Regions from separate parts of the Paenibacillus sp. AR247 genome, predicted to be linked through region 1. Evidence: riboswitches for the same ligand, from Rfam matches in the RefSeq annotation. Region 1 holds a riboswitch; each other region holds the start of a gene.
The links. A riboswitch is a leader RNA that binds a small molecule or an ion and turns the genes downstream of it on or off. The one in region 1 is predicted to bind cyclic di-AMP.
Positions count from the first base shown of each region.

Region 2: another riboswitch for cyclic di-AMP. It lies ahead of CPT76_RS25670 (C40 family peptidase); the one in region 1 lies ahead of CPT76_RS00965 (alpha/beta fold hydrolase).
Region 3: another riboswitch for cyclic di-AMP. It lies ahead of CPT76_RS18820 (C40 family peptidase); the one in region 1 lies ahead of CPT76_RS00965 (alpha/beta fold hydrolase).

Region 1 is NZ_PCZT01000002.1:121,887-128,930, reverse strand. Features, by position in the region: gene CPT76_RS00970 (MATE family efflux transporter) at 1-568, shown strand, start outside; cyclic di-AMP (ydaO/yuaA leader) riboswitch at 1,458-1,645, shown strand; cyclic di-AMP (ydaO/yuaA leader) riboswitch at 1,733-1,898, shown strand; gene CPT76_RS00965 (alpha/beta fold hydrolase) at 2,082-2,537, shown strand; gene CPT76_RS00960 (alpha/beta fold hydrolase) at 2,630-2,875, shown strand; gene CPT76_RS00955 (SDR family NAD(P)-dependent oxidoreductase) at 3,037-3,882, opposite strand; gene csaA (chaperone CsaA) at 4,160-4,489, shown strand; gene CPT76_RS00945 (DinB family protein) at 4,520-4,798, shown strand; gene CPT76_RS00940 (LysR family transcriptional regulator) at 4,858-5,736, opposite strand; gene CPT76_RS00935 (MFS transporter) at 5,920-7,044, shown strand, end outside.
Region 2 is NZ_PCZT01000017.1:35,620-42,663, reverse strand. Features, by position in the region: gene CPT76_RS41645 (ATP-binding protein) at 1-298, shown strand, start outside; gene rluF (23S rRNA pseudouridine(2604) synthase RluF) at 347-1,051, shown strand; gene motB (flagellar motor protein MotB) at 1,183-1,998, opposite strand; gene motA (flagellar motor stator protein MotA) at 1,982-2,782, opposite strand; gene CPT76_RS25690 (hypothetical protein) at 3,128-3,421, shown strand; gene CPT76_RS25685 (4a-hydroxytetrahydrobiopterin dehydratase) at 3,608-3,913, shown strand; gene CPT76_RS25680 (c-type cytochrome) at 3,870-4,268, opposite strand; gene CPT76_RS25675 (GNAT family N-acetyltransferase) at 4,434-4,922, opposite strand; gene CPT76_RS25670 (C40 family peptidase) at 5,144-5,635, opposite strand; cyclic di-AMP (ydaO/yuaA leader) riboswitch at 5,639-5,778, opposite strand; gene CPT76_RS25665 (C40 family peptidase) at 6,156-6,623, opposite strand; cyclic di-AMP (ydaO/yuaA leader) riboswitch at 6,628-6,765, opposite strand.
Region 3 is NZ_PCZT01000009.1:2,198,265-2,205,308, forward strand. Features, by position in the region: partial or broken gene CPT76_RS18800 (sensor histidine kinase) at 1-158, opposite strand, end outside; gene CPT76_RS18805 (response regulator transcription factor) at 155-847, opposite strand; gene CPT76_RS18810 (copper ion binding protein) at 1,099-1,299, opposite strand; gene CPT76_RS18815 (multicopper oxidase family protein) at 1,457-2,932, shown strand; gene CPT76_RS18820 (C40 family peptidase) at 3,003-3,473, opposite strand; cyclic di-AMP (ydaO/yuaA leader) riboswitch at 3,478-3,609, opposite strand; gene CPT76_RS18825 (stage II sporulation protein P) at 3,930-4,937, opposite strand; gene CPT76_RS18830 (hypothetical protein) at 5,071-5,391, opposite strand; gene CPT76_RS18835 (class I SAM-dependent methyltransferase) at 5,397-5,894, opposite strand; gene CPT76_RS38415 (multicopper oxidase domain-containing protein) at 6,041-6,352, opposite strand; partial or broken gene CPT76_RS18840 (multicopper oxidase domain-containing protein) at 6,381-7,044, opposite strand, start outside.

The sequences.
Region 1 (7,044 bases):
GTTCACGACCGACCCGGACATTATCGCGATGGGAGCGGCCCTGCTGCTGCTGAGCTTTCTGCTGGAGCCGGGGCGCAACTTCAACGTCATCCTGGAACGGTCGCTGCAGGCCGCCGGCGACGCCCGGTCCGCCATGATCGTGTCCATCACGGTGACCTGGCTCTTCAGCGTGCCGCTGACGTACCTGCTCGGCATCCATTGGGGATACGGCCTGTACGGTATCTGGGCAGCGTTTATCGCCGACGAATGGCTGCGGGGCATCCTGCTCTGGGTCCGCTGGAGGAGCAAGGCCTGGCAGCGAGCCGCCCGCGCAGGCAGCACAAAAAAACCGCCACTCGGGGATTATCCGGGGTGGCGGTTCTTTGTGCTGGCGCCGAACAGGGACAGATATGCCGAGGAGCGGCGGATCAAGGCGCGGGTATCCGTCGGGAACTCCGGGCCGAGCAGCGGGAGGCGGTTGACGGGAGCGTTCGCCTGGACTTCCGTATCAAGGTCAGCCGTCAGGCCGGAGATCGCAAGCGACGTTCCTCCCCCGATCCGCAACGATGCTGCGGCTCCTTTGGCGTAAGCCGTACGATTCAGCTCGAGAAGGCCGGCATCAAGGGATCTTCCCATGTGTTCGGCTGTTGTGCGCGCGGTATGCTGCTCCAGGCGTGATCTGACATCAAGCAGCGCCATCAGCGCGAGCGGGTATTGATTGTGGTCCGGCTGCTTCAGAATGTGCATGGCCGTCGCGGTGATGGCCTCTTCCAGCGTCAGGCCGCAAATATAACGCAGGCAGCAGCCCCACCGTACCAGGTCGAAGGCTTGCTTGCCTGAGCACAGCAGGCCCTCGGCAAGCCCTTCCTCTCCCGAGTAAGGCAGCTTTACAATGCCGATCCGGCAGTTTTCCAGCCAGCCCAGGCTGTGGTGCTGGTACCTTGGAAGATCGATTTCAAACAGTTCGATGGTGGAGATCAAAGCCCGGTTCATCGTGACATCCTCCTTGACCGTGATTTCATGGATACTCCCTGCCGTCTTGTTCCGGATCGTCACGGCCAGTAGGGTTCCATACATGTGTCCGATTGGTAAACTATCCGCATCATACGTCCAAGGGAGTTCTCTTGGCAAGAAGGCGCGGCGGATTTTTTCGGATCAAAACCAGCATCTTTCCACCGCAAAGTCCAAAATTCCGGCAAAAAGCCGCTTTTTTTCAGCCTAGCGGCTTCAGCCCTATTCCGGCATTATTTTCCGGTCCAATGGGCGGGTTCAGCCATTTGAATGGTTTCCCGCCTTCAGTTATCCAGCAAAGCTAAGGAAAGCGGTAGGAAAGGCCGTAAAACAATGATTCCTACGGATTAGGACCCGTTTTCCCATCAGATCCCCAAATAAAGCAGGGAATCGTATCGTTTCCCTGCTTTACAGTTCGCCGTCCCAGGCGTATATTCATTTCATCATCCAATAGAGTAAGATTTGCGACTTGATGAACGCTGAATTTTCCGATGAAAAGCGGGGGAACCAATCGCAGTCCTCGTCCCACGGAGCTTTATGCTGGGGCTTGCGGCTTGCAGGGGTGAATCGGAGGCAGGATAACGCCTGTTTCCGTAGGGCTACTCTCACGGCCCGAATCCGTCAGCTAACCTCGTAAGCGTAGTTGAGAGCGGAAGAAACTGTGATTTGAAGCGTAAACACAGGGTATCTGCTCTGTGTTTTTCTGTGTGCTCATTTTGAAGGATGAAGCGTGTACATGGAATATGTCTATTCGCTGAATTTCCGCCGGAATGGCGGAGAGCGGGGGAACCGGTCGTGTCTGCAGCATCCGCTGCGGCCATATGGGGTGAATCTCGAAAGTGTAGAGTAGGGCTACTCTTTGGCCCGAATCCGTCAGCTAACCACGCAAGCGTGTTAAGAGAGGCAGCTGTTATTCATGCAGATGGCAAGGCTTATTCAGCCTTGGATTTGGAAGCATGGAAGAGTGTCCTCTTTCCGGTGCTTCTTTTTTGTTGTTTAAAAAAGGAGAAGCATTGATTCCCAAGCGGGCGGCGCCCGCGATTTTGTACAAATAGAGAAAACAGGTTATGTGGGAGAGAGGAGAACATGAAGTGCCCCAGATACAAGTAAACGGAACCACGTTATATTATGAAATTCACGGCAGCGGCACGCCCATCGTGTTCATTCATGGGCATTTGTCGTCCCATCATATGTTTGAGCCCCAGGTCGAATATTTCAGCAAGCGGGCGAAGGTAATCGTGCTGGACCTCCGCGGTTACGGCAATTCGGGGAAGCTTGACGTGGAGGTCGGGCACATTATGGAAACCCAATGCAGCGATCTGTGCGAGCTGCTCAATAAGCTGCATATTTCGCAGGCGACGCTTGTCGGCTGTTCCAGCGGAAGCGCACTCGCCCAGACGTTTGCCGCCCTTCATCCGGACCGGGTCAGCGCCCTGGTACTCGTAGACAGCTACTTCGCCGGATGCTTCGGGAAAAAGAACCATTTGCTGAATATTTGCGAGGCGTGCAGCTGGCTGTCTTATTATTTGCCTGCGGAGTTTTCCTAAGGTCGCTGCGGGTGACGTATAACTCCTGCGCAAGGAGCTGTACCACAAGCGGCCGACAGAGTCGATCAAGCAGCGCATGGAGCTGTTGCGGTATGGAGATGCCCGCCAATTTGGCGCGGCTGCCAATGCCTGTACTGTGCGTCGCAGGCAGTCAAAGCGAGTGGTTCGTCAAGCAAATGCAGCGGGCGGCCACCCTGTTCCGGCATGTGCAGCTGGCGACGATCGAGGATGCGATGTACCCGACCCATTTATGCCAGCCCCATGCATTCAACCGCATGCTGCTGGACTTTTTGATGGACCAGCATATCTACCGGACCCGGGAAGCCTATGGAGGATAGCCCGCGTTCATGGGATTTGCCTCGTGGGAAGAAAATCGCATCTTGAATCGCACTGGCCCTAACCAAACGATCTACTCGCTGTATTAGGCAGCAAGTTAACCGCCCGATAAGAAGGCGGTTAACTGAGCTCTAGCGAGTATTCGTTTTTTCAATGAGACTGATTATATTAAAAAGGGAGGGATGAACCGTCCATCAATATCGGTGAACCCGTATTCCTGGGCAAGATCACCAGCCTGTAGTACCAGTCCGTTTTTCAGTTTCACTTCATCATCCCCAGCTAGGGCTGACACCGCTCGCCCTACGTAATACGGCGACTCCGTGTGTTTCAGAGCATCAACCTCCTTCCAATGAGCTTCATCTGTACCGAAGTTCCTTAATACCAGTTCTGTTCTCATCCAGCCAGGGGAGACCGCTACCACGGTTATTTCAGTGCTTTTGAGATCATGAGCTAATCCGAGCACTGAGCGGTTAATGGTATTCTTGGCGAGGTCGTAATAGAAAGTTCCTAAATACTTATCCTGATCCTGAAATGTGGTATGTACGATCAATCCAGAATCAGCTTCCAGCATAAGCGGAATCGCATAATGGTTTGTCGCTATTTGTGGGCGTACTCCATTCTGAAACATCGCATCCCACATGTTCAGCGGATATTCCCAGAATGGTTTGGATTGTAAATTCACTTCCAAGTCATGCAGTCCCCAGACGTTATTCACTAGGATATGGAGCCGTCCTTGTTCCTGTCGGATTCTCTCGATCAAAGCTTGTGTATCCTCATCACGGGTATGATCGCAACGACATGCGTACGCCTCTCCTCCATGACTTCGAATCTCCTCCACAGTTTCATCGATACTGCCTGGAAAACCGTGTGTAGTCGTACCTCGTAAACTTCTTCCGGACACATAAACGACTGCTCCGGCTTTCCCAAGTTCAACGGCAATCCCTCGTCCTGCTCCCCGGCTTCCTCCGGTTACAAGAGCGATTTTCCCAGCGAGTCTCTTCAAGTTCATCTACTCCTTCGCAGTTATTTATTTCACCATACTAAAGTAATGCGTCATTAACTGTCGTATTTGAGGATGAACGATTGATTTTTAGAATAAATGAAAAGGCAAGCTTGAAAGTTAGGCATATTGCTAATTTGTTATTTGCGGCTATATCGATAAAATACGTTATGGGAATCTGAGCTGCGGTGTGCAGCCTTTTTTAGGTTGGTGAAAGTGCTTTTGCCATTGACAGGCAGGGATATAATGGAGAGATATAATCATGGCATAAGAAGGAGGAAAAGTTGTGGCAACCATCGAAGATTTGATGAAGCTGGACATTCGCATCGGAACGGTGGTCAAGGCGGAGCCTTTTCCGGAGGCGCGCAAGCCGGCGATCAAGCTGAGCATTGATTTCGGGGAGCTTGGAGTCAAGCGTTCCTCGGCCCAGATTACGAGAAGGTATACCCCGGAGCAGCTGGTCGGCCGCCAGGTGGCCGCCGTCGTTAATTTTCCCGTACGGCGGATTGCCGGATATGAATCGGAAGTGCTCGTTCTCGGCGGAGTTCCGGAAGAGGGCGATGTGGTGCTGCTGGCCCCTGATGTGCCTGTCGGCAACGGCACGCCCATTGCTTGAACATTTTACAAAACGAAAGGATGGATACCGATGATTCTACGCCCAACGAAGGATGACTACAACGAAGGTTTCGCCAAGTATGTCTCTCTCGTACCTGAGGGGAACCTCGAGGAGATTCTGAACGGGTCTTTGAACCGGACGACCGCGTTTTATTCTGCACTGACGGAAGAAAAGGGGAACTACCGCTATGCGCCAGGCAAATGGAGCTTGAAAGAGGTGCTCGGCCATATTACGGATAATGAGCGCATCATGTGCTACAGGCTGCTCCGTATCGCCAGGGGGGACACCACGCCTTTAAGATACATATAACTTCCCAAGGGTCAAAATTGGGCCGATTGCAAGGCCATGCTGCGCGCCTCCAGCTCGCACTATGATTTGAGGCGCTCCTCGGCAAGATGAATAAAAGCCTGCGCGGCATGGCCCAAATATTTATCCGCCCGGTAAATGATGCTCATTTCCCTGTAGGGCGGATCATCATGGATGGGGAGGAACCGCAGCTTCGGATCGCCGATGGCTTCGACGAGCGTAGGCGTCTGAACGGTAACCCCCATGTTTTCCCGGACAAAGCGGAAGAGCGAAGGATTAGACGTCGTTTCCACGACGATGTCCAGGTTAAACCCGTTCTTCCGGCAGTATTGCTCGACGAGCTCCCTTCCCCAGAACCCCTTGGGATACATAATGATCGGCAGGCCGTTCAGTTCAGTTAGGGAGACCGACTCCCTGCCGGCCAGCTCGTGTTCGGCAGATACCACCACGCCATACTCCTCCCGGGGCAGGGACCTGACCACCAGCCGGTTGTCGTAAAGCGGCTTGAGCGAGATGCCGATATCGATTTCCGTACTAAGGACGAGGTCCGCTACATCGACTGCCGAGACGATCTTGAGCCGGACGTTCGGATACCGGTTGCGGAAATCGATGAACATCGGGGTCAGGCGGAAATCGAGCTCGGAAGGCAGCACGCCGACGCCGAGCGTACCGCCCTGGTGATGGCGAAGTTCGCCGATCTCCAGCTTGGCGTTCTGCAAATTTTGAAAAATTCCCCTTGCCTGCTTAAGCAGGACCGAGCCTGCATCGGTCACCGCAATCCGTTTGCCGATCCGGTCAAACAAGGGCATGCCGACCTCCTCCTCCAAGGCCTTAATCTGCAGGCTTAAATTCGGCTGGGAGATGCCGAGCTTATCTGCGGCTCTCGTAAAATGCAGCTCCTCGCATACGGCCACGAAATACTCCAGTTGCCTCAGTTCCATGTTATTTCCTCCTGTTCATGAACGATAGATCGCGGCGTACCGAAGTGGAAGTAAACCCTAGAATGTGTGAAAACATGGTTTTATCATTTGTATAACAAATTATTATCATAATTTCAATATAATTGATAAATGATCCCTCTCCCATTAAGATGTGATCAAATCGATCTGAGGGAGAGAGAAATAATGAGAAAACCTTCACTGTTCATGATGGCTGTCGCCTTCATTTTGGCCTCTTTAAATTTGCGGCCCGCAATGAATTCCATCTCGCCCATGCTGCAAGCCATCCAGCGGGATTTGGGCATGAGCGCGTTGTCGGCAAGTCTGCTTACGTCCATTCCAGTGTTGTGCATGGGGATATTTCCGGCTTTTGCGGTCAAACTGGGCCAGCGTGCCGGGCTGGAGCGCGTCATCGGCTGGTCGATTGCGGTCATCGGCGCTGGTACGGTGCTGAGATGGTTCACCGGGTCGTCAGCATACCTGCTGCTGACCACCATCCTGGCCGGGCTCGGGATTGCTGCGGCAGGACCGCTGCTGTCCGGGTTCATTAAGCAGCATTTTCCCGCCAAGGTGCCCGTTATGATTTCGCTCTATACCGTCTCCATGGCGGTCGGAGCCGCGCTCGCATCGGGATTGTCCCTGCCTTTATCGGTCCGGGCCCATTCGTGGCAGGAATCGCTGGCGGTTTGGGCTATCCTGGCTGCCGTCGCCCTGCCGGTATGGTGGTGGTCGGTTCTCCGTCATACCCGTCGGCCTGCCCGTGCGGAGCGCTCGGCAAGGGCGACCGGACTTCCCTGGAACAGCGCCAAAGCATGGGGTCTCACGCTGTCCTTTGGCCTGCTGGCTGTTCTGTTCTTTTCGGTCACGGCTTGGCTGCCGCCAGTCGTGGAACATATGGGATACGGCAAAGCCTATGCGGCGAACATGCTTGTCCTGTTTTCCCTGACGCAGATTCCCGTCGGCCTCCTGTTTCCGCACTTGCTCCAGCGTCTGCCTTCCCGACGCTTCTGGCTGGCGCTGGGCGCACTATCGATGGCTGCCGGCTTCCTGATGCTCTGGATATCCGTGACGCCGTGGCTGGCGGCGATTCTGATCGGCATCGGTCCCGGCGTGCTGTTCCCGGTCAATCTGATGATGCCGATCGAAACGGTAAGCGATGCTCAGCAGGCGACGGCCTGGTCGGCCATGACCCAATCGGTGGGATACGTGATTGGCGCGATGGGACCGATGCTGCTTGGCGTGATCCACGACGCTGCCGGCAGCTATACGCTGCTCATCCCGGTGCTGCTTGCCGTCACGCTGGCCATGGCG
Region 2 (7,044 bases), on a different contig from region 1:
GATGCCTGAAGGCGGCGTCATTCGTATCGATCTGTTCCGGCCGGACCCGGACCACCTGGGGATTACGATTACGGATGAAGGTGTAGGGATTCCTGAGCACCAGATGGAGAAGGTAGGAGAACCGTTTTTTACCAACAAGGAAAACGGGACAGGCCTTGGCCTGATGGTCAGCCAGCGAATTGTGGAGGGCCATAAAGGATCACTTCAAATCAAGAGCGCCGTTAACAAGGGCACTCAGGTTACGTTAACGCTGCCGGCGGCACGGCCGGAGCATGGGGAAGGACCAGAACGGGAATGATCCGCACTCTTGTCCGGGGTAAACCATAATGAGATGGGGTTATAAGCTTTGAGAATTAACAAATATATCAGTGAGACCGGGTATTGTTCCCGGCGTGAAGCGGATAAGCTGGTAGAGAGCGGGAAGGTGACGATCAACGGCGTTCAGGCGGTGCTGGGCAGCCAGGCGGAGGAAGGGGACGACGTCCGCATCAACGGCCGGCCCCTGCAAGAGAAGAAAGTGACGCATGTCTATATTGCGCTGAATAAACCGGTTGGGATCACCAGTACGACGGAGCAGCATATCAAGGGCAACATTGTGGACTTCGTGGGCCACTCGGAGCGGATTTTTCCGATCGGCCGGCTGGACAAAGATTCCGAGGGGCTCATCCTTCTGACGAGTGACGGCGACATCGTCAATAAAATACTGCGGGCCGAAGGCAAGCATGAGAAGGAGTACATCGTCACGGTGGACAAGCCGGTTACGCCGTCCTTTTTAACAGGCATGGCCAGCGGGGTGAAGATTTTGGGTGAAATGACCCTTCCCTGCAAGGTGACGCGGATCTCGGAGCGGGTGTTCAAGATTATTCTGACCGAGGGAAAAAACCGGCAGATCCGCCGGATGTGCAGCGCCTTCGGCTATGAAGTGCGCCGACTGCAGCGGATTCGGATTATGAATATCCACCTGGGATCCCTGGGCAAAGGGAAATGGCGCGATTTAACGCCGCAGGAAAAGGAAGAGCTTGGACAGCTGCTGAATTACCGCCTAGGGTAGAGAGGGGCCAGGCCTGATACAGGGTGAGGGCTTCAACCTATTAGCCCATTCCCTGAGACATGTGCCGTCTACTATCAAAAAGGCTGCTCCCTTTATCCAAAGGGAACAGCCTGTCCATTAGTTACGCTATGCTATTTTTTATTCGTGGTTACTGGGATTTGCTCGCTGATATTCTGGTACTTCCGGATGATGGATACCTCGACGCGGCGGTTTTTAGCGCGGCCGGCTGCGGTATCGTTGGAAGCCACGGGCCGGAACTCGCCGAAGGCGGTGGAGGTGAACTTGGCCGGGTCGAGCTGCTTGTTGGTGAGCAGAATCTTCAGGAAGTTCAGCGCCCGGTTGGAGCTCAGGTCCCAATTGGACGCGTACTCGCTGTTCGAGATCGGCATATTGTCCGTATGGCCGGACACGACGACGTCATACGTCGGGAACTGCTGCAGCATACTGCTGATGGCGAGCGCCAGCTGGCGTGACTCAGGCTTCACCTGAGCGCTGCCTGAAGCAAACAGGGCGTTGTCGCTGATCGTGATCGTAAGCTGCGATTGGTTCAGTTTGGTATCCAGCTGGTTCGTCAGGCCGTTCGTTTTGATATATTGATCCAACTGCTGCTTCAGCTTCTCCAGGTCTTCCTGTTCCTGCTTGGCCAGCTGGGCTTTCTGTTTCTTGTCATTGTTATTCGTGACGATGCTCTCTTGGGAGTCTTTTTTGCCTTGGTCCATATTTTTATCCATCGGCAAATTCGACCTGAAGTTGAGCACGCCGTTTCCGGTGCTGAGGGCATTGTTGAAGGCCTGGCTCATTTCCTCGAATTTCTTGGCGTCCGTGGCGCTCATGGAATAGAGCACGATAAACAGGGCCAGCAGCAGTGTCAGCAGGTCGGCATAGGGAAGAAGCCAGGATTCGTCGGCATGCTCCTCATGCGGTTCATGTCTAGTCTTCTTGGCCACCTGAACCATCCTCCTTCTCATTCATTTGAGCGCGCTCGGAAGGGGTTAAGAAGACGGAGAGCTTCTGGCTGATCGCAATGGTGGATACGCCGGATTGAATCGACAGCAGTCCTTCCACCATCATGAGCTTGAGCTCCACTTCTTTTTTGGACAGGCGTTTCAGCTTATTGGCGATCGGGTGCCACAGGACATAACCGGTAAAAATACCGAGCAGCGTCGCAATAAAGGCCGCGCCAATCGCGTGGGCCAGCTCGGCCATATTCTCCATCTTGGTCAGGGCGGCGATCAGGCCGACGACGGCACCAAGCACCCCGAGGGAAGGAGCATACATACCGGCCTGGGAGAAGAGCAGGGCACCTGCACGGTGACGCTCTTCCGTCGCCGCAATATCTTCCATCAAGACGTCGCGGACGAACTCCTGGTCGTTACCGTCGATAATCATGCGCATACCGTTGCGCAGGAAGGCGTCGTCGATTTCTTCGACCTTGGTCTCCAGAGCGAGGAGGCCTTCCCGGCGGGTGATGGAGGCCCACTCCATGAACAGGGTGATGAGCTCTTGACGCTGCATGAGTTTTTGTTTGACGAAGGTCATTTTTAACAGCTTTGGGAACTTTTTGACCTCAGACATCGGAAAGCCGATAAACAGCGTAGCGGCGGTTCCGGCGAGAATAATGACATAAGCGGCGGGCGTCAGCAGGCTGACGATCGGGGCGCCCTTCAGCACCATGCCGACTAGGACTGCAACCACACCGAGTATCAGGCCAACAATCGTTGAAATTTCCATTGCACACCTCATCCATGAGAAATAGAATTGAATCCTTTCGGAATCGACCGCGTTTACATCCTTGCAACATGGTCGCTTTCACAAAAAACGGTTTATATTATTTATCGACACCATTCTCTTTTTTTTTAAGGGATATTTTCCGGTATAATGAAATGACAAGGTTCATCTGTCCTACAAAATCAAGTCCGAGCAGCATACCGTGAAGGGAATAATCACAGCACAAACGGGTGACGAATGGCCCACTTGAGACCCTGACACAGGGGCGCATGGAGCAGGGCATTCACCATTCACAATAATCGCTTATAGATCGTATGAGTAACTAAACTTCGATATGGAGGGAATGGCATGGGTGTTAAGCATGGTCGTGACTATGACGGCATATTGACCGATTTGACGGCAGCTGTCGGGGAAATTCCGGACAGTTATTTATTTTTTGAAATGGCGGAGCAGGATTGGATGCAGCTGGGCATCGAAGAGAAGCGTGAGGTGCATGAGGCGCTGGCGGAGGATTTGTTCTATGCGCTGGGAGCCGAACCTGTCATCACCGTTGGAAGCGGTATCGTGATGTATGACAAGGACCATCACCGGATCAACCTCTTGATCGGCGACGAGGAGCTGACCGTAGTCTCACTGATATAGTCCCTGGGGCCGGATGGATTTTTTAAACCCGTCCATGGTAAGATATTATTCGTATGTACTCTCCTTGGAGAAGCATGATTACATTCAGGGATGAATACAATGGGTAAAGGTTTTTCGCCCGAGCATACATTAATGACACATCCTGGTGAACCTCGGGGATGTTAGGTTTCAGGGAGGAACGGAAGAATGGTATATACGCAAGAAGAAGTAGAAACGCATTTGTCTAAGCTGGAAGGCTGGGAGCTTGAAGAGGGCCGCTGGATCGTGCGCAAATACGTTTTCTCCAATTTCATGAAGGGCATTTCCTTTGTGGATGAGGTTGCGGCCATTTCAGAGGCTTTTGGCCACCACCCCTTTATTACGATTGATTATAAAAATGTGACGCTGCGTTTGACTTCATGGGATGAAGGCGGGATTACGTCCCTGGATGTCAAGGAGGCTCACCAATTTAACGAACTGTTTGAAAAAATGCGTTCCGGCGAAAAAAGGTAACGAGAATAATGCAGCAAATAAAAACACGCTCGATCTCTTCAGCTTTCAACTTGTCTTTAAAGGATGGCATGCCGCCTTTACCTTTAGTGATAATGGTGTAAATCTCTTCAGCGGACAGTTGGCTTCCGATCTTTTGAAGGTTCGGGCCTACGGCACCCTGAAGCTGATCCCCGTGACAGCTAATGCAGCCCTGTGCTTTAATCGTAGATTCGGCCGCTGCGGCGTCCATCGTAACTTCCGGCATGGTCGGCTTCTCTTCTTCCGCCACCTGCTCTTTGCCTGGAAGCGTAAACATGAGCACAATTGCCATAACCACTGCGATCGTTAATACACCGCTCATGATCCATTTTTGCATCCGTTTTCGTCCTTTCTATGTAAACTGTCATTCTTCATTCCTTCATTATAACGGAACAAGCCATCACATCAAATAGTTTGTGTCAAAAAAGCAAACGAATCCAAACTTGGGGCCACCAAAAATACACAAATTTGTACCATTTTTATGATGATGGAATTTTCAAAGTTAGATCCCTTCATAGACCATACAGTGAAACAGCTGTTCACCTTCAGGGGTCAGCTTGGGGTAGGTATCAGCGATAACAAACCCCGACTTCCCGTAAGCCCGGATGGCCCGCTTATTCCATGTGTGCACTTCAAGGTCGATTTCGTCCCCAGGCCGTTTTTCCCGGGCTGCGCCGACCACAGCCTGCATAAAGCTCTTACCCAGCCCCTGGCCGCATAAATCAGGCCGCATGCCAACACCAAGCCGGGTCACGCCTGCCAAGGGAAAGAACTGCGCGAACCCGCACAAGGTATGTTCAGCATCCAGGACGGACACATACTGGCTTTGCCTCACCTCAGGATCACCAAATTCGACGCCAAGCGCCTCCATCTGATCCCACGGCAGCCAGCCGTATAAATCGTATGGAGGTTCGTACGCCCAACCGCAGACGGTCTCAGCATGCTCCCGGGTCATGGGAACGATCATGAAGCTCTCATGTTGGAGGTTCATGTGCAGATCTCCCTTCCAGACCTCCCTGTAGGATTTGAACATTAGAGAAAAAATATTCCGGATTGCCGCAGATATCTGTTTAATTCCGGAATATAGGGGTAAATGAGGAGTAGCGGGCGGGAATGGAAGGGTTACCCATTTCTGTCCGCAAAAAATCCCGCAAAAGGAGATTTCGGCAAAAATCTCATTCTACGGGATCTCGTACCCTTGCTTTACCTGCATTACTGGACGTCATCTACGTCCTCGGAATCGACGGCGGCGGTTTTGTATTTATCCGTACTCATGATTCGTTTGGCGCCAACGTAGCGGTTGACGTAGTAGCTGTCGCTCAGAGAGCTGATGATCACACCGCGAGAAGTGGAGGCATGTGCGAATTTTCCGTCGCCGACGTAAATTCCGACATGGGATACTCCGGCTCCCGATGTATTAAAGAATACCAAGTCGCCTGCTCTCAGATCACTGCGGGATACGGCCGAACCCATGCTGAACTGGGATCCAGACTGATGGGGCAGATCGATGCCCAATTGATCAAATACGTACATTGTAAATCCCGAGCAGTCAAATCCGCTTGTTGTGGTTCCGCCCGTTCTGTACTTGGTTCCGATCGCACTGTCGATCACTTTATCCATCTTGGAATCCGCGAAAGCGCTTCCTGTGCCGACCGTGAGCACGATGGCGAAACTTATGACTGCTGCTGCAAGTTTCTTCTTCAAGTAAAATACCCCTTCCGGCGCCTGCGAGGTTAGCTTAAGGATTCGGTAGAAGGCCCCCTATGATCCCTCTGAAGCAAGATCAATTCACCCATAACTGGTTCCCCCGCTTTCCTTAGTGTGAGGAAATTCGGCATGAACTTTTTACACTATGTATAATTCCCTGTTACTTCTTATTCGTTCGCAACTTTGTGTCAGGTAAAGATTACAAAGTTGTTACTATCGCTGGGACTATTGTAACAAAGGAATCGGACTTTGGCAATTGTTTCTAACAGAAAAAGAAGATTTGTAGGAAAAATTATAGGAAATGATGTTTATTTGTTGGACGAGTGGGTAAAAGAAATGACAAGGGTGGAAAAAACAGGAGAAAATCGTGGACTTACTCGTTTAAAAAATTTTTTTGAAATGCTGTTACCTTTTCGGTGGTTCGTACGTCTAATAAGTAACAACAAACCCGCGGGGCGATTTCGGCAAAAATCAGCGGCGCGGGTTGTTCTGGATATGCATTGTTTTCGAGAGATAATCAATTGTAAACCGCAGCTTGGTATTTGGCCGTACTCATGACCCGTTTGGCGCCAACGTAGCGGTTGGCGTAGTAGCTTTGGCTCAGTTTGCTAATGGTAACGCCTTTCGAAGAGGACGCGTGCGCGAATTTTCCGTTGCCGATGTAAATGCCGACATGGGAAACGCCTGCGCCTAGGGTGTTAAAGAAAACAAGGTCTCCTGCTCTCAGCTGGCTTTTGGAAACAGCGGTACCTGTTTTATATTGCGCAGCCGATACACGCGGGAGGGTTAACCCCAGCTTTTGGTACACGTAACGGGTAAAACCGGAGCAATCGAAGCCGTTCGTAGTTGTTCCGCCGGTTTTGTAAGAAACGCCGATCGTGTTGTTAACGATGTGATTCAGAGATGAATCCGCAAATACGCTGCCGGTGCCCATGGAGAACGCAAGTGTAAGGCCCAGCGCTGCGGCTGCCAACTTCTTCTTCAAAAAAATAAACCCCTTCCAATGCCTGCGAGGTTAGCTTAAGGATTCGGTAGAAGGTCCCCTATGATCCCTCTGTAGCGAGATCAATTCACCCAAAATTGGATCCCCCGCTTCCTGGTGCCCGGGAATTCGGCTCGTGATGATTGCACCGGAAATGGACATGCTGACAAGTTACCTATAATCGTACATACCAATCAAATGAACGGACAAATGATGAAATCAGTTACAGCAAAGTCAAAATCGTTACAGCAAAGATTACAAAGTTGTTACTAAGTTCGTACTCGGATTATTTTAACAGAGGATTTATACTTTGGCAAATGGTTAACAATCATTTTACAACAAAAACCCCGCCTCTTTTCAACAGAAAGAGACGGGGTTCTTCTTTTATCAGCGGATTAAAGTGATGACAAAATTTTAACTATTC
Region 3 (7,044 bases), on a different contig from region 1:
AGTGAATCAGCTGAATGTTGCGCTTCGGACATTTCGCGTCCATACATTTGAAAATGGTAGTGGGTTGCATTGATCATAGCAATCGAAGCGATCACCAAAATAAAGCCGGTATATAAAATCAGAACCGTGCTTAAGCGAAAAGATAATGTACGTTTCATAAACTCCCCCCGTTAAAGCGGTACCCTGCTCCAAAAACAGTCCGGATAAATAAGGGATTCTTCGGGTCCTCCTCCATTTTTTGACGCAAATTTTTGACATGCTGATCAATAATACGCGAGTCTCCATCAAATTCAAACCCCATAACGAGTTCAATCAATTCTTCCCGAGAGAACGTTCGCTCCGAGTTTCTCGCCATAACTAAAAGCAATTTATATTCAGATGGGGTTAAACTAATGGGTTTATGTTGAACGAAGACCTGTTTGGCATGGCTATCAATAATCAGACGTCCTTCGCCATATTCTAATCGATCGGCCAGAAGTTCTTGCTGATTGGTTCGCCTTAGTACAGTGCGAATTCTGGCTATGAGTTCTTGAGGATCGAACGGCTTCACCATATAATCGTCTGCCCCAACAGACAACCCATGAATACGATGCGAAATGGACGATTTAGCTGTGAGCATAATAATTGGTGTGGGATAAGCTGTTCGGATTTTCCGGCATAAATCCTCTCCGTTCATGTCGGGAAGCATAAGATCCAGCAAAACCAAATCAAAAGGTTGATTGGCTAATTCATTCCAAGCACTCTCCCCTGTGGCCGCTTCGTGCCCTTCAAACCCTTCCTTTTTTAAATAAGCGATGATGACTTCCCTGATTTTCTCCTCGTCTTCAACAACTAAAATTCTACGCATGAGTTCCCTCCAAACGTATAGGCGGATTCTTTTTCCTACGCCTCAACTTCCGTTCTCTGCAAGACTATATAATCAAACAGATCATTTCTCACAACGAAATGACCTGTTATGCTTCTTCCCGATTTTCTTCATTTTGACGACTTCAATGTCTTTTATTAAGGGTTCACTTGTTCCGAGCATAGTTATAGTTAGAGGCGCCAAGGTTTTCTTGGCACCTCTATATATCACTTCAAGGTTACTTAACTTATTACTTAAACAACATCATAACCCTGTTCTTCGATGGTCTCTTTAATTTTGCTTTCTGTAAGTTTGGTCTCATCGAATTGAACTTCAACAGAAGCATTGGACAAGTTAACCTTCCCCCCTGCCCCTATTTGCTTAAGAGCTCCTTCAATGGAATTCACACAGTGTTGACAGCTCATTCCGTTTACGTTTAAAGTAATGGTTTTCAATTTCGACTCTCCTTTCGATTTGTTATTAGTATACCCCCCTATAGTATGATATTCAAGCCTAAAGTTATACTAGCCCAGCCATCTTCATCATTTCTATACATGTTTATTTTATGATGAATGAGGTTTACATCAAAAGAATTAGAAAGGGGTTCTTCAAATGAAAGCAGCGATAATAAGAACAATAATCCTCGCTAGCTCGGTGGCCATTTCTGCTGCTGGCTGCTCGAAAGTAAGCAATATGAACGGAATGGATCATTCAAAAATGAATATGGGTTCAAACTCTACTTCCAACTCCAGTGAATCCGCTGCATCCGTTAAATTGACAACAGCAACACCTGTTGTGAATGGTAAAGAATTCACCATAACCGCACAGGAAAGTAATCTCGAAGTGAAAAAGGGAAAAACCATTCCTGTTTGGACATTTAACAACTCGGTTCCCGGTCCACAAGTCCGGGTAATGGTTGGGGATACGGTCAAAATAAACTTAAAAAATCAACTCAAGCAGCCTGTCTCCATCCATTGGCACGGCTATCCGGTTCCCAACAATATGGACGGAATTCCAGGAGTCACACAAGATGCCGTCGAACCCGGAAAGACCTTCACCTATGAATTTAAAGCCACCATACCGGGAACTTATTGGTACCATTCACATCAAGACAGTGTGAATCAAGTGGACAAAGGCTTGTATGGTTCTCTTATTGTCGAAGACCCCCAAGATACAGCTGACCGCGATTACACCCTTGTGCTCGATGAATGGATGAGTTCTGGAGATATGAACATGGATAACGGTGGGATGAATATGGCAGGACATGATATGAGTATGTATGACCTTTATACGATCAATGGAAAAACAGGTGATGCGATCGATAAGCTTACCGTTAAAGAGGGTGAAAAAGTAAAACTTCGGTTGATTAACGCCGGCTACATCACTCACCGGATGCATTTACACGGTCATTCCTTTAAGGTTGTTGCATCCGACGGGCAGCCCGTGAATGACCCAGCTGTGATCAAGGATCAATTCGTCTCGATTGCTCCCGGAGAACGATATGATATTGAATTTACCGCAGATCATCCCGGAACCTGGTTGCTTGAAGAACATGCTAAGGATAATCGAGCACAAAATATGAGAGCCATTATTCAATACGAAGGTTCCAATTCGAAGCCCGACCCTTCCAATGCCTCCGAAGAACTTCCCGATTTTGATCTGGAGAAGTACGGAACCATGTCTGCATCCGCATTTTCTTTGGATCAAACCTTTGATGAAGACGTGACAATGTATCTAAATACCGAGATGAGAAATGGAGAAATGGTTTACACGATCAATGGAAAGATTTTTCCGGAGACGGATACAATCAAAGTAAAAAGAGGCCCGATGCACCTACACGGCCATTTCTTCCAAGTCTTGAGCAAGAATGGCAAGCCCGTTCAAGGATCTCCGATCATGAAGGACACGCTGAACGTCAAACCTGGCGAAACGTATGAAGTTGCCTTTGAAGCTGACAACCCCGGTGAATGGATGTTCCACTGCCACGATTTACACCACGCGTCCGCTGGAATGGTAACTGATGTGATGTATGATGATTATCAAAATAATTATACGCCTGATCCCACTGTGAACAACGTCCCTGAATAAACAACAAAACGCACCGACTGACTTCAGCCGGTGCTTTCATTTTTGATTTAGGTGGCTTATCCCGACTAGATCAAATTTCGCTGATCATTTTCAGGTAACTTTGTTGACTCACGACGCGGCGTGCTGTAACATACCGATTTTTATAATATGAATCCGATAATTTGCTAATCGTAACGCCTTTACTGCTTGAAGAGTGTGCAAACTCATTATTGCCGATATAAATACCCGCGTGAGAAATTCCCGTACCGTCCGTATTAAAGAATACCAGGTCTCCTGCTCTAAGGTTTTCACGATCTACTGGAGTTCCGGCTTGAGCCTGTGTTTTAGATGTGCGGGGTAAATCTAAATTGAATTTATCGAATATGTATAAAATAAAACCGGAACAGTCAAAACCAGCCACTGATGTGCCGCCCCACTGATAAGGAGTGCCTACGACCTTATCCACCTCACTTTCGAGTTTAACGGAACTGGCAAAGGAACTGGTTGCACTTGCTGAAAAAACAATGGCCGCACCTAACATTGACAAAATTACTTTCTTCACTATGTAGTTCTCCTTCCGATGCCTACGGAGTTAGCTAAGGGTTCGGTAGAAGGTTCCCTCTATTCTTCAATGAGAATATTTCACCCAAAAATGGTTCCCCCGTTTTCAGTATCAAGAAATTCGGCAATAATGATTAAAAAAATGTAACCCTACATAATGTAGTATATAACTAGATTTTTTGTCAATGCCTAATTGATAGATTCCCATTAACCGTAACTTTTTTCACAGATATTTGTTGGATTTTATGGAAGTTTCAACGAAACTGAGTAGGAGTTTGTCGATTTCAATATCCCGATATCGAGGTGCTTATCTTGGTAACGGAACATTTACGCAAGAACAAATAACAATTTTGTAAAGAATTAATCCAAGTAACAGAAAAACCAAGGCAAATAATGATATAGACGCCAAACAAAAAAACCGATCTGGCATTGCCAGATCGGTTAGAGGTATTTACCGTCAGGACACAGTCGAACCATGATCTTCATGCCAAATTTCATGAATGACATCAGCCAAGATGGAGATCGTCCGATAATTTTCTCGAAGCATATTCTCCACTCCGCCAATTTCTATCAAGGCACTGGATTCGACAAGGGATTGATTATATTTACCGTTGCCGCTCGAATGATCCTTTTGATAAATGCCTTTGGAGATTCCGGGTATCTTTTTGTTTAATTTATTTTGAATTCTCGTGGCAAATTGCATTGTTTTTTCCCAGTTTGGGTTATCCCTTCCGACCACAAAATATAATTGAGCATAATCAACATTATTGAATTGGATCGTTGTACGATTTCTGGACTCTGAATCTCGATGGATATCAAATACATATTCGATTGATTTATGGTTAGACAGCTCCTGAGTGAGTGTAGCCTTAGAATACACATACGATTTTGCGTAATTAAAGTTTTGAATTTCTCCGGCGTAATCTTCGGTGGATTGGATGACATTCATTCCTTTTGCCGTTAACTTAGAAGCCAAATCTTTTCCTAATAAAGTAACATTGACTTTAGCGTCAAACGCCTGACTTGGGTTCTTCTGCCCCTCAAGTTCTGGCAGCCAAGATTCCCGGTTGTGCGTATGGTAAATAAGGACTTGAGGTGGACCTGAATGCACTGGATTACTCTTCTGAGGCAATTTCTTCGTTACCGGAGTAATAATTTGATTCTTTGTAGTTAATCGTGTATTGGTCTGATTCGTATCGGATGGCAGGTTGCTTTTAGCTTGTTTCAACGCTTGGGGTGTTGTCGCACTTTTAGATGGAGGGGCTTTCTTTATGGAAGACGTAACCGCTTTTTTCTGAGGATCCATTTCGATGAGCGGATCATTTATTTTCATCTGATGCTCAGGTACTTCTTTCACGGGTAAAGGGGGGACATCCATATACAACGGGATGACTTTTAAGGAGATTATGAAAGATGCTAGGAATGTAAATACCCCTAGTCCTTTAAATGTGGCTTGTTTTGGCATGTAGTTCTCCCTTTCTATATTGTTATGTGTAGTCTATTTCTATTCCATATTTTCATAGAATAGAACAAACGACACATTAGTAAAGAAGGGAAACCATCCGAAAGGAAGGATATTCTTCCTTTCGGGAAGATCTTTATTTGGTTCCATGAACCAGAAGAGATTCTCCAGGAATTTCTATTCCTCGCTTTCCTTCATAGGGTTCAAAGGCCTCCTTGATTTTCGATATCAACCGAGATCGTATTTCATCATCGATACTTCCCAATCCCTTTCCCATCATGCCGGATGCCATTTCTTTTTGGTGTAGAAGCAGCTCCTTGATCGATGAAATCCGCTGAAGGTGCCGAACGGGGCGGATGTCGACATCTTTAAACCCAGCACCTTTAAATATATCACTTAATTCTTCTGGATTTGATAGAGAAAAAACCTTATTTGTTTCCTCCATAGGCAATTCCAACCCTGTTACCTCTTGCAATATTTGCATAGGAAGGCTAAGCACCGGGTATTTTCAGCATTAGACCATACGAGCGCAGCAAAGGCTGCCCCATCCCTTAATACGTGATAGATACCGGTTAATGCCTGATCCAGCCGGGGGATAAACATAAGTCCATGCCTTGAGATAGCTGCGTCGAAGGTTTGAGGCGGAAAATCTAGGTGCTGAGCGTCCATGACGAACGTGGAGAGATTAGCTATTCCTTCCTCCTGAGCTAATGTACTAGCGATCTGCAGCATCCCTTCCGAAATATCTGTGGCCACGACTGAACCCTCCGACCCGACCAAACGTGCAGCCATAAATGACTGCTCCCCCATCCCTGCAGCTATATCCAAGACCTTTTGGCCCGGTTTCAGGCCGGCAGCTTGTAGCATCAATTGTGTAGCTTCCGCCATCATTTCTGCTCTAGCCCCCGAGCTGCTTCTCCATGCTTGAATGACTTGATCTGAACTCCACATTTCGCTCATTGAATCGTTCCCTCCAATATAGAAGATGAGATGTAATGTTTTATGAATGTTCCTAACGTTCATTTTAATAAGAATCAATTATTGAGACGTCTACCTGAGGATGTATTGTTGAAAACTCAACCTCCACCTGGAGGTTGAGTTTTCTCCTATTCAGTAACATCCAAGATCATCATCAGGCCGCCACCACCTTGCATCTCCACATTGTCATTGGTCGTATGATGAGGAATATGACAATGAATCAGCCATTTACCTGGCTTACGAGCTGTCCATAACACGTCATAACGCTGCCCAGGTCCAACATTTACAGTATCAGCCTTATAACGTGCAGTGGGAGAAAGCAACTCACCGTCTAATGCGACGACTTCAAATGGTCCACCGTGAATATGCATAGGATGGATAAAGTTATTGTTTGATCCTACAAACCGAATAAGTGCTGTTTGTCCAACCTTTAATTTCACGGTTTCCGTTGCTGGATACGATTTACCATTAATAGTAAAGTAATTGGGGAACGCCCCCTCCATGGACATCGCTGGAAAGGTTAACCCATCGCGTACAAGCCATTCCTGTAAACTTACAATTGTCTCCACGTCGTGACTGTGGATTTTTGGTGTCGTCCTTTGGGTCAATGATAAGCATTCCGTATAAACCTAGAGACTGCTGCCGGTCAGGAGCATAATGGGAATGGTAAAAATACATGCCAGATTGAATTGCATCAAATGTATACGTATAGGTTTCCCCGGGCTGAATAGGTTTCTGTGTAATATCTCCAGCCCCGTCCATTGCATTGTCTAAAATTAATCCGTGCCAATGAACAGAAGTGGGCTCCGGTAAATGATTGGTTACTTGAATTTGGACTCGATCGCCCTCATTTACACGGATCTGGGGACCAGGTACTTGGCCATTAAAACCATATGCATCCACGGATCGATTCGGGAGGATATTCCACTTAAAGATATCCGCCTCTAGTCGAAATACCTTAAAACCATTTTCTAATGTCGGTTTCAGAGGCAGATCCCCTTGATTTCCGACGACCATATCTTTATTCACCTCATGGGGTAGAACCGCCCTCATATCCTTCATTGCCTCTCCAGATAACGTACGCGTCATGATCATACCCGGAGGCATAATCACATTCCCCACATCCTGTGCA